Regions from separate parts of the Micromonospora sp. NPDC093277 genome, predicted to be linked through region 2. Evidence: riboswitches for the same ligand, from Rfam matches in the RefSeq annotation. Region 2 holds a riboswitch; each other region holds the start of a gene.
The links. Region 2 has a riboswitch for cobalamin ahead of ACIRG9_RS07555 (peptidase). Riboswitches for the same ligand answer to the same signal wherever they lie in the genome.

Region 1 (3,751 bases), on a different contig from region 2:
GGCGGGCGGCCGGGCCGGTCCGCGTCGGCCAGCCCTTCCAGCCGGCGTTGCCAGAACCGCCGCCGCCACTTGCGCACCGTGTCCACGTGCACGTCGTGGCGGGCGGCGATCGCCGTGTTCGTGGCGCCGTCCGCGGCGGCCAGCACGATCCGTGCCCGCAGCACCAACCGATACGCGCTGGTAGACCGACGCGTCAACGCCTGCAGCGCGCCACGTTCATCAGGATCGAGGGCGATCACGTAGGGGCTTGTCGGGGGCATCGGCATGTTCTGCCACCCCACACGCCGCAGCGCCCGCACCGACACGCCGTCCCGGTTGCGGCACTATGGCAGTCGTGGCCAAGCCTCCGCCCGAGTCGACCAAGACCTCGCTACGCCAACGCCTGGGCGCTCACGCCCGCACCCACTGGCCTGCCCTCACCACGGTGTCGGTGCGCTACCGCGGCGTGTTCGCCTACGTCGACGGACAACTCGCCGACGGCACCACCCTGCCCCTGATCCGGCTGCGCTACCGCGGCTACGCCAACCAGTGGGGCTTCGCGATCTACCTCGCCAGCAAAGACAGATACGAAGACTCGTACCTGCCCAGCGGCCACACCACCGGCACCGCAGAGGAAGCACTCGACTGCGCCTGCAGCCTCCACCTCAACGACCCCACCGCCTGGACCCAACCCCCGACGAATTAACGCCGAGCAGCACTAAGGTGTGATGAATGAGGAGCGATCCGGCCCGGTTCGTTGTCGGGGACAAGCGGGCCTACCGGCAACGAGACGACGCGACCTCGGAGCGTCCGCATCTTGTCGATCATCCCGAAGAAAGCCAGCGCCCGAGTCGAGATCGCCTTCCTGGATAACCCCGATGGCCGGGTGTCCACCGTCCCTGCATCGTTAGTCATCCGTATAGAACCGGATGGCTGTAACGCCGTGCGGGGAGGGTCCTGATGCAATACGCGCAGGAAGTCGACGGCCGCGACCTGCTCGGCTGGTGGATACGGCAGCCAAACCAGCGAGACCGCCAACGGACGCGGCGACCGACAACATTACCCCCACCCGGCATCCGCTTCGCCTTCTACGGCCGGATGTCCACCGTCGACTTCCAGGATCGAGCGTCGTCGTGCCGGTGGCAGCGCAACTACGCCGACGACCTGATCGCCAGCCACGGCCGGGTCGTGACCGAATTCTTCGACGAGGGTGTCTCCCGCCGGGTGGCCTGACCGGACCGCCCGCAGGCAACACGGCTACTCGCCGCCGTGGCTGACCCGGCACGGGTGGGGCTGCGGTTTGCCTTCTACGGCCGCATGTCCACGTCGACCAGCAAGACCGGCGTCGTTGTGCCGGCGGCAGCGCAACTGCGCGGAGGACCTGGTCACCGGCCACGGCCGCATCGTGGTCGAGTTCTTCGACGAGGGTGTCTACCGCCGGGTGGCCTGGCCGGACCGGCCGCAAGCGTCACGGCTGCTCGCCGCCGTGGCGGAGCCGTGGCTGCCGCCGGTTGGTTGAGGGCTATCTGTCTTGTTGCTGGGTTCACGCGTTTGGCTTGGACGCGGACTCCTGCTGCAGTGTTGGGTCGCAAGGCAAGCAGGGCGTTGTCGGTGAAGGTGGGCTCCATAGGCGCCAGTCCGACTGACCTTCCCGCGGGCCGATCAGCCACCGCAGCGCGAACACGGTCTCTAAGGCCATAGCCTCCGGTCCGCTCACAAGCTGGTCAGCGGACCTGACCCGGGCCGATGTTGCCGCGATCGAGGCCGGTACAGCAGCGAAGAACAGCAGCCCGGTCACCGGTCAAGCGCCTTCGCCCAGCCGTTTGTGGCGTCGCCCCTGGGCGGATCGGACAACACCTCGCGTGAGCCGACACGGTGAAGCAACGTGGTCTCCGACCATGACCTAGGCCACGGTGACGATGCCGCCAGGGTTGGTTAGGGTGGCCTGGCCGTGGTGTTCGGGAAGCCGGTGTGAGACCGGTGCGGCCCTCGCCACTGTGATCGGGATGCTGGAGGCCACCGAAAGGTCACTGGGCGCATGCCTGGGAAGGCCGGCCACCGGCGCACCACCCGTCAGCCAGGAGACCGGCCACGGCACCTGCACGACCCGTCCACGAGGTGCTGGAAGGTGGTCCCGTTATGCGGTCCCCTGTGTCCTGGCGCGTTGCTGCGCCGCTGTCAGTCCTGCTCGCCCTGGTCGGCGGCTGCGCCGCGACCGGCGACAACAAGCCCGCCACCACGGCGTCCGCCGAGGCCGGGCCGGTCGAAGTCACCAACTGCGGCACGCCGGTCACGGTCACGAAGCCGCCGGCGCGGGCGGTGACGATGAATCAGTCTGCTACCGAGATCATGCTGGCGCTCGGTTTGCAGGACCGGATGGCGGGCACCGCCTTCCTCGACGACCAGGTGCTGCCCGAGTACGCCGCCGCGTACGCGAAGGTACCGGTAGTGGCCAAGGAGTATCCGTCGAAGGAGAAGCTGCTCGACATCGCGCCCGACTTCGTCTACGCCTCCTTCGCGAGCGCGTTCAGTGACGAGGGGGTCGGCGACCGCGCCGACTGGCAGAAGCTGGGCGTGGCTACGTACATCTCCGCCGCCGGTTGCCCGAAGGACACGCGGCCGGCGAGGCTGACGATGGATGACGTGTTCGCCGAGATCCGTGAGATCGCCGCGGTCTTCGGCGTAAAGGAGCGGGCCGAGACGCTGATCGCCGACCAGCAGGAGCGCATTGCGAAAGTGTCAGCGGGCGCGAAGGGCACGCGGGTGCTGTGGTGGGACGGCGGCAACGACGCGCCCAGTGCCGGCGCCTGCTGCGGCAGCCCGGCCATGATCATGTCTGCGGCCGGGGTCACCAACATCTTCGCCGACCTGAACGGCAGCTGGGCCGACACCAGCTGGGAGACCGTCGTCGAGCGCAACCCGGAGGTCATCGTGCTCATCGACGCGAGCTGGGACCGCGCCGCCGCCAAGCAAGCCTTCCTCGAAAAACACGCGACGCTCAAGGACCTGCCCGCCGTCAAGGACAAGAGGTACGTCGTCCTGGACTTCTCCTCCACCTCCGCGGGCGTGCGGAACGTGCTCGCCGTGGAGGCCCTGACCCGGGGTATCGGCGGGGTGGGCAACTGACCGCCGCTACCACCCGGCTGGCGAAGGCCCCGGCGCGGCCGGTCCGGGCGGTGCGCATGGTGGCCGTGGTGGCCGTGCTCGCGGGCGGCCTGTTGCTGTCGGTGGCCGCGGCCGTGACGGTGGGGCCGGCGGACCTGTCTCTGGGCACCGTGTGGCTGGTCATCACCGACCATCTCGGCCTGACGAGCGCCGACGTGCCGCTGCTGCGCGACCATATCGTGTGGGAACTGCGGCTGCCGAGGGTGCTGGGCGCCGCCGTGGTCGGGGCCGGGCTCGCCGCCTCCGGGGCGGTCATGCAGACCGTCACCCGCAACCCGCTCGCCGACCCGTACCTGTTGGGCGTGTCCTCCGGGGCGTCGCTGGGCGCCGTCGCCGTTCTGGTCCTGGGCCTCGGCGCGGGTGCTGCGGCGCTCACCGGGGGCGCGTTCGCGGGGGCGCTCGCCGCGTTCGCCGTCGTGGTCGCTGCCGCCGGCCGGCGAGCGGTCCTGCGACCGACCCGGGTGGTGCTGGCCGGCGTCGCCGTCGCGCAGCTGTGCGCCGCGCTGACCTCGTTCGTGATCATCTGGGCGGCCGACCCGCACGCGACCCACAGCATCACCTTCTGGCTGTCCGGCTCGCTCGCCCGCGCCGACTGGACCGCACTCGG
Region 2 (3,751 bases):
CGGGGCAACCCGCCATCGGGCGGGCCCGGCGCGGGTGGACGGGCCGGCAGCCGCTCCTGCAGGTGCGGGAACTCGCTGACCCCGGTCAGCGGGTCCTTGCGGTGTGCCAGGTTGTCGGCCCGCCGCTGCCACGTCGCGGCGAGCCGGTCGGCGATCAGGCCGCTGTCCAGCGCCGCCGCCATCCCGCCGGCCCGCTCGATCTCGGTGAACCACGCCCAGGCCGCCTGGGCGAGTTCCTCGGTGTGCCGCTCGACGTACCACGAGCCACCCGCCGGGTCGATCACCCGGCCCACGTTCGCCTCCTCCAGCAGCAGCGACTGGGTGTTGCGGGCGATCCGCCGGGCGAAGCCGTCCGGCAGGCCCAGGCGGTGGTCGAATGGCTGCACCGTGACCGCATCCGCGCCGCCGACGCCGGCGGCGAAGCAGGCCAGCGTGGTGCGCAGCATGTTCACCCACGGGTCGCGGGCGGTCATCATCGCCGTGGACGTCACCGCGTGCTGCCGCTGCGCGCCCGCCTCGGGCGCGCCGCACACCTGCGCCACCCGCGCCCACAGCCGGCGAGCGGCGCGCAGCTTCGCGATGGTGGCGAACTGGTCGGCGGTGGCCGCGTACCGGAACTCCAGTTGCCCCAACGCTGCCGGCACGTCCATCCCGGCGTCGGTGAGTTCGCGCAGGTAGGCCACGCCGGTAGCCAGCGCGCAGCCGAGTTCCTGCGCGTCCGAGCCGCCGGCGTCGTGATAGCCGGTGGCATCGACCGTCATCGCCCGCAGGCCCGGGAAGCCGGCCGCGCACCGGCGGGCCCACTCGCCGGCTGGGCCGTCCCACCGCTGCCCGGTGCGCGCCCGCCAGCCGAGTGGGTCCACGCCGAGATTGCCCCGCACCTCGGCTGCTGGCCCACCCCGGTCCGCCAGCAGCGCGAACCACGCCGGCACCACCTCGACGGCGGAGGCTCCGGCGTCCAGCACCACCCCGGCCAGGTCCAGATAGACACCCTCCAGGGCCGCCGACAGGCCGGCCGGCGGCATCCCGCCCTCGCCGAGCACCAGCCACAGCGAAGTGGCCCCGTTCTCCAGGTCGGCGCGGACCGCCTCACCGGTGACCTTCGGGTCCGGGTCGGCGTGACGCTGCCGGATGTCCCAGCCCGCCACCACCGCGCCGGTCGCCCGCCCGCCCCGAGTGAACGGAAACAGCCCCGGCGGTCCCGGGACCGGTGTCGGGTCGCCGGCGGTGTACAGCGGTGCGAGCGTCACGTCGTCGTACCCGCGATGTGCCAGCAGTTCCTCGACCGCCTCGGTCGGGGTGTCCTCGCTGGCGAGGCCGGCCTTGCGCAGCACCCCGAGAGTCAACCGCCGCCACTGCTCATGCGTGGCGGCAGGAAAATCGGCGGCGAGCCGAAGCGTCTCCGACGGCACTGTCATGCCCGGATGGTAAGGGCGGCCGAACCCGCCCGGCGCCCGGATGTGAGAACACCAACTTCACCGGCGATCACGCGATGTGTCCGCCGGCTCACATATTGACATTGGCCGCTGTGGCGGATCAGACTGTCGCGACAACTCAACCAACGCGCGTGCGTGCGGGGGAAGTCCGGTCGAAATCCGGCGCTGGCCCGCAACGGTGGGCCGTCGAGGTGGGAGACACCCCGGCGGCGAGCCCGAATACCCGCCGCACTCGCGATCGTCCCTGCTTCCCACCCGTCGTGGCCCACGGGTCGGAGTCCGGTCGACCCTGCCCCACGGCGGTCGGCCGGGTTTCTGACGACCGCCGGGCCGGAAAGGCGCTTCCGATGGTCGTCCGCCTGAGCCGGCACTACGTGCTCGCCCTGTTCTGCGGTGTCCTCACCGCGCTCACCCTCGTCACACCAGCATCCGCCACGCCCGCGCGCGCCGCCGACCGCCCGGAGGCCGCCGCGGGCTGGCTCACCCGGCAACTCGTTGACGGGGAACGCTTCGAGGTGGTCTTCGACGGCGTCGCGTACCCCGACCAGGGGTTGACCCTCGACGCGGTGTTCGCCTTCGCCACCGCCGGTGTCGCCGACGATTCCGGCGCCAGGGCCCTGGCCTGGGTCACCCGGCCGGACGTCCGCGACGGCTACATCGGCGACGGTGCCACCGAGGCGTACGCGGGCGCCACCGCCAAGCTCGCGCTCGCCGTCGACGTACGCGGCGGTGACCCGGCCGACGTCGGCGGGGTGGACCTGATCGCCCGGCTGCGCTCCCTCCAGTCGCCCGCCGGCCGATTCACCGACCGGTCCGCGTACGGGGACTACAGCAACGCCTTCAGCCAGTCCTTCGCGATCCTCGCCCTGGGCCGCACCGCTCAGGGCGTACCCCCGGCGGCCGCTGCCTGGTTGGCCGGCACCCGGTGCACCGACGGCGGCTACCCGTTGCTGCCCGCGCAGCCGGTCTGCACGTCCGACGTGGACGCCACCGCGCTCGCGGTGCAGGCACTGCGGGCCGCCGGGCGCCGCGCCGACGCCGCCGCCGGGCTGCGCTGGCTGGCGTCCGTGCAGCGCGCCGACGGTGGCTTCGCCAACGCGGCCGGCACGGCGAACGCCAACAGCACCGGGCTCGCCGCGCAGGCGCTGCGCGACGGCGGCCGACCGCTGGCCTGGGCGCGAGCCCGCGTATTCCTGGCCGGGCTCCAGGTCGGCTGCGCCGGCACGCCCGCCGACCGGGGCGCGGTCGACTTCGACGGTGGCGCCTTCGACCCGGACACCGCCGCCCGCGCCACCGCCCAGGCCGTCCTCGGCCTGACCGGCACCGGGTACGCCCGGCTGTCCGCCACCGACGCCATGCCCGGCGCACCGGTCCCTCCCTGCCGGTGACCTGTCCCGTCTCCCGTCCACACCCAGGAGGATTCGTGTTCCCTCGCCGATTCGGCACCGGTAGACGCCTCGCCGGCCTGCTGGCCGCTGCCGTCACCGCCGTCGCCCTGACCGCCGTCGAGCCCGCACCGCGGGTCGCCCAGGCCGCCGGCTGCACCGGCACCTCGGGGGTCACCGTCGTGGTCGACTACGCCGCCCTCGGTGGCGGGGTCCAGGTCGGGTGCGCCCCCGGCGATCCGGCCACCGGGCTGGCCGCGCTCCAAGGTGCCGGCTTCACGGTGACCGGCACCGCACGCTGGGGACTGGCGTTCGTCTGCCGGATCAACGGCAAGCCGACCGCCGCGACCGAGCCGTGCGTCAACACCCCGCCGGCCACGGCGTACTGGTCGTACTGGCACGCGCCGCCCGGCGGTTCGTGGTCCTACAGCACCTCCGGTGCGACCAGCTACAACCCGGCTCCGGGCAGCGTCGAGGGCTGGTCCTTCGGCGCGGGCGCTCCGCCGAGCATCGCCGCGCCCTGACCCTAGGTCCGCGGTGTGACCTGGCGCACCGGGTGTCGGCCACCGCTCTGACGTCGCGCGACGGGGCGGCAGGGTGTCGGCACCCGGTACGCCGGGCACAACTACACAGGTCCCACAGCCGTGAGCGATATTGCGGTAGCCGCCCAGTCGTAGCCGTAGCAGCAACTGAACAAGCTGGCGCAGATCCGACCCTGATGTCACGGGCGGTGCTGGTGACCGGCAAGCGGAGAGCCCGGTCGCAGCGAGCCGAGAGCGTTGCCGTCATCGGCCGGCCCCGCCTGGGCGGATGCCGGGGAGGTGAACGTCGCGGTCGCCTGGAAATTGGCGCGGCGAGCGGCGCGGCGGAAGGCGGCGAGCACGGCTGGACCCGTGACGACGACGAGCACGGCGGTGGTGACAGCCCGGC
Region 3 (3,751 bases), 430 kb from region 2:
CGCCGTCGGGGCGATCGCCACCAGCAGCGAGTTGCGTAGCCCGTGCGCGGCGACCCGGTCCCGCAGCGCGGTCCACCGCTGCGTCTGTGTGCCGGCGACGCCCCACAGGTCCGGCTGCAACTGGCCGCGGGCGGCTCGCGTCTCGGCGAAGGCCGGATGCGGGCCGGACCGCTCGGCCAGGTCGGCGGAGGTCTCCAGCGCGGTCAGGTAGAGCTCCTCGCTGATCCGGGTGGACAGCTCCCGCGCGTCCGGGGAGTCGAACGGCAGCCGCAGCGCGAAGAACACGTCCTGCAGGCCCATCAGCCCGAGCCCGACCGGCCGCCAGCGGGGGTTGCTCGCCGCCGCCTGCGGGGTCGGGTAGTAGTTGATGTCGATGACGCGGTCCAGGAAGGTCACCGCGGTGCGTACGGTCGCCCGTAGCCGCTCCCAGTCGATGCCGCCGCCGGTCAGGTGCGCCGCGAGGTTCACCGAACCCAGGTTGCACACCGCGGTCTCGGCGTCGCTGGACACCTCGATGATCTCGGTGCACAGGTTCGACAGGTGCACCACGTTGCCCGGCTCGGCGGTCTGGTTGCACAGCCGGTTGGCCGCGTCCTTGAACGTCATCCACCCGTTGCCGGTCTGCGCGAGCGTCCGCATCATCCGCCCGTACAGCTCCCGGGCGGGCACCTGCCGCACGAAGCGTCCCTGCGCCTCCGCCGCCCGGTACGCGGCGTCGAACTCCGCCCCCCACAGGTCCGGCAGCTCGGGCACCTCGTCCGGGTCGAACAGCGACCACATCGCGTCCGCCTCGACCCGGCGCATGAACTCGTCCGGAATCCAGTTGGCCAGGTTCAGGTTGTGGGTACGCCGGGCGTCCTCGCCGGTGTTGTCGCGAAGCTGGAGGAACTCCTCGACGTCCGGGTGCCACGGCTCCAGGTAGACGCAGGCCGCGCCCTTGCGCCGGCCGCCCTGGTTCACCGCCGCGACGCTCGCGTCCAGCGTCCGCAGCCACGGCACGATGCCGTTCGACTGCCCGTTGGTGCCGCGGATCAGCGCGCCCCGGGAGCGGACCCGGGAGAACGCGATGCCGATGCCGCCGGCGAACTTGGACAGGTTGGCCACCTGCGCGTAGCGCTGGTAGATGGAGTTCAGCTCGTCGCGTGGGGAGTCGACCAGGTAGCAGGACGACATCTGGGTGTGCCGGGTGCCGGAGTTGAACAGCGTCGGTGAGCTGGGCAGGTACGCCAGGCTGGACATCAGCCGGTAGAAGTCGATCGCCTCGCCGGGGGTACGCGACAGCCCGCAGGCCACCCGCAGCAGCCAGTACTGCGGCGTCTCCAGCACCAGCCGGCTGGTCGGGTGCCGCAGCAGGTACCGGTCGTAGACGGTGCGCAACCCGAAGTACTCGAACCGCAGGTCCCCCGCCGGGTCGACGGCGTCGTCGAGCTTGCGCGCGTGGGCCGCGACGAAGGTGGCGGTCTCGTCACCGATCAGCCCCTCGGCGTGTCCGCGCCGGATCGCCTGGCTGAACGAGGCGATGCCCTGCCCGCGTACCTCCTTGTCGACGTATCCGGCCAGCAGGCGGGCGGCCAGGCGCGAGTACTGCGGTTCCTCGCCGATCAGCTCGGCCGCGGTCTGGATGGACAGCCGGTCCAGTTCGTCGGTGCTCGCACCGTCGTAGAGGCCGCTGATGGTGCGGGTCGCCACCCGCAGCGGGTCGACGTCGGTGAGGCCGTCGGTCCACCGTTCGACCGCGCGGACGATTTTGTTGACGTCGACCGGTTCGCTGTCGCCGTTGCGCTTGCGGACGTGCATCTGCGGGCGGCGCTGCCCGGGCGGGGCGGCTTCGCCCGGCACCGCGCCGGCGGCCGGGTGAACCTCGGTGACTGTCACTACGCACTCCTCGCGAGCTCGGGACCGGATGGTCCTCGGCGCGCGGGTGCGGACACCGGCGGGCACGTGCCGGCGTGGCGGTGCCCGGTGGCGTCGGCCGTCCCGCGCGGCCTCGGACCGTCGCGCGCCCCGTCGAGGGCGTGCGACGCGCTGGCAGGTCTTCGGACTCGCGGGCACGACCGGCCGGAACCGGTCTCCTACTGGCCGTCGCTTCCCGGACCACAGGTCCAGTGCTGATGACGGCGGTCGTTCCCACTCACCGCTGCGGGGCAGTCCCGGATTCCCACCGGGTTCCCTCTTGCCTCGGCCGCCCTGGAAGGACGGTCGAACCAGCTGCGTCAGACACCATATATGGTTGTGCCGCCACCCGAGCAACACCAGATGTCGCGTCGGTGTGTCGGCTTCGTCTCACCGCGGTGGCCCCGCGACCGAAGGGTCGCGGGGCCCGCCGGTGTCACCAGGTCGTGGGCTTGCCCTTCTGGTACAGCCACACGTCGAAGAAGGTGCCGAGGTTCTGCCCGGATTCCTTCTCGGCCAGCGCCATGAAGTCGGCCGTCGAGGCGTGGCTGTAGCGGTTGCCCGCCGCCCACTCGCGGAGGATGCGGAAGAAGGTCTCGTCGCCGACCTTGCCGCGCAGCGCGTGCAGGGTCATCGCGCCCCGGTTGTACGGGATGCTGCTGAACATGTCCACCGGGCCCGGGTCGGCGAGGACCGTCTGCCAGAACGACGACGACGCGGCCCGACCGTAGTTGCTGCTGCTGTTGAAGGTCGACGCGACCGACGCGCCGCCGTTGTACTCGGTGTACATCCACTGGGCGTACGTGGCGAAACCCTCGTTGAGCCAGATGTCCGACCAGCGCTCCGGCGACACGCTGTCGCCGTACCACTGGTGGGCCAGCTCGTGCGCCATGGTGCTGACGCTCGCCGCGCCGGAGAAGATCGGCTTGGTCTGCGTCTCCAGGGCGTAGCCCACGTTCGGGGCCCGGTCGATGATCGCGCCGGTCGAGGCGAACGGGTACGGGCCGAACTTCGAGGAGAAGAAGTCGATCATCTTCGGGAGCTGGGAGACGGCGCTGGCCGAGCCGGCGACCTGCCGGGGGTCGACCGCGATGTACACCGGGACCCCGCCCGCCGTGGTCGTCTCGGTCACCACGAAGTTGCCGATGGTGATCGTCGCCAGGTAGCTGGCCATCGGCTCGGTCGAGTCCCAGACGAAGGTGGTCCAGCCGTCGCTGGTCTCCTGGGAGAGGAGCTGCCCGTTGCCGACGGCGGTGAGCCCCTCCGGCACCTTGGCCGTGAAGCGGAAGGTGGCCTTGTCGGTCGGGTGGTCGTTGGTGGGCAGCCAGGCCGGCGTGCCCTGCGGCTCACCGGCGACGAAGGCGCCGTCGTCGGTCGGCACCCAGCCTTCGATCGACCCGTCCGGGTCGGTGATCACGGCCGGTACGCCGGCGTACTTCACCACCACGGTGAACGTCTGCCCGGCCTTGAGCTTCGGGCGCGGGGTGACGACCAGTTCCTGACCGTCGCGGGTGAAGGCGTGTGCGTGCCCGTTGACCGTCAGCGAGGAGATTTCCGGGCCGCGGAAGTCGAGGTTGAACTGGTCGAGGTCCTGTGTGGCGACCGCGGTGATGGTGGCGGTGGCGTCCATGAACCGGGTCGCCGGGTCGTACGAGAAGTCGAGGTCGTAGTGCTGGACGTCGTACCCGCCGTTGCCCTGGTCCGGGAAGTAGGGGTCGCCGATGCTCGGCGCGCCGGCCGAGTAACGGGGGGCGCCAGGGTTGCCCGGTGCCGCGCCGGCCGCTTCCGGTGCCACCGCAGATCCGGCGGCCACCAGTGCGACCGTGGCTATCGTGGCAGCGCGCAGGCGTGGATATGT

Region 1: it holds a riboswitch for cobalamin, as region 2 does, so the genes downstream of both, ACIRG9_RS26885 (ABC transporter substrate-binding protein) here and ACIRG9_RS07555 (peptidase) in region 2, are expected to answer to the same signal.
Region 3: it holds a riboswitch for cobalamin, as region 2 does, so the genes downstream of both, ACIRG9_RS05560 (ribonucleoside-diphosphate reductase subunit alpha) here and ACIRG9_RS07555 (peptidase) in region 2, are expected to answer to the same signal.

Annotation. Positions count from the first base shown of each region.
Region 1 is NZ_JBIWJO010000014.1:180,709-184,459, reverse strand. It holds gene ACIRG9_RS26905 (helix-turn-helix domain-containing protein) at 1-266, opposite strand, end outside; gene ACIRG9_RS26900 (hypothetical protein) at 335-685, shown strand; gene ACIRG9_RS26895 (hypothetical protein) at 940-1,212, shown strand; gene ACIRG9_RS26890 (hypothetical protein) at 1,328-1,498, shown strand; cobalamin riboswitch at 1,915-2,088, shown strand; gene ACIRG9_RS26885 (ABC transporter substrate-binding protein) at 2,098-3,105, shown strand; gene ACIRG9_RS26880 (iron chelate uptake ABC transporter family permease subunit) at 3,174-3,751, shown strand, end outside.
Region 2 is NZ_JBIWJO010000002.1:638,930-642,680, forward strand. It holds gene ACIRG9_RS07550 (methylmalonyl-CoA mutase family protein) at 1-1,418, opposite strand, end outside; cobalamin riboswitch at 1,513-1,682, shown strand; gene ACIRG9_RS07555 (peptidase) at 1,784-2,824, shown strand; gene ACIRG9_RS07560 (hypothetical protein) at 2,860-3,345, shown strand; gene ACIRG9_RS07565 (ECF transporter S component) at 3,543-3,751, opposite strand, start outside.
Region 3 is NZ_JBIWJO010000002.1:207,147-210,897, reverse strand. It holds gene ACIRG9_RS05560 (ribonucleoside-diphosphate reductase subunit alpha) at 1-1,839, opposite strand, end outside; cobalamin riboswitch at 2,010-2,224, opposite strand; gene ACIRG9_RS05555 (M1 family metallopeptidase) at 2,330-3,751, opposite strand, start outside.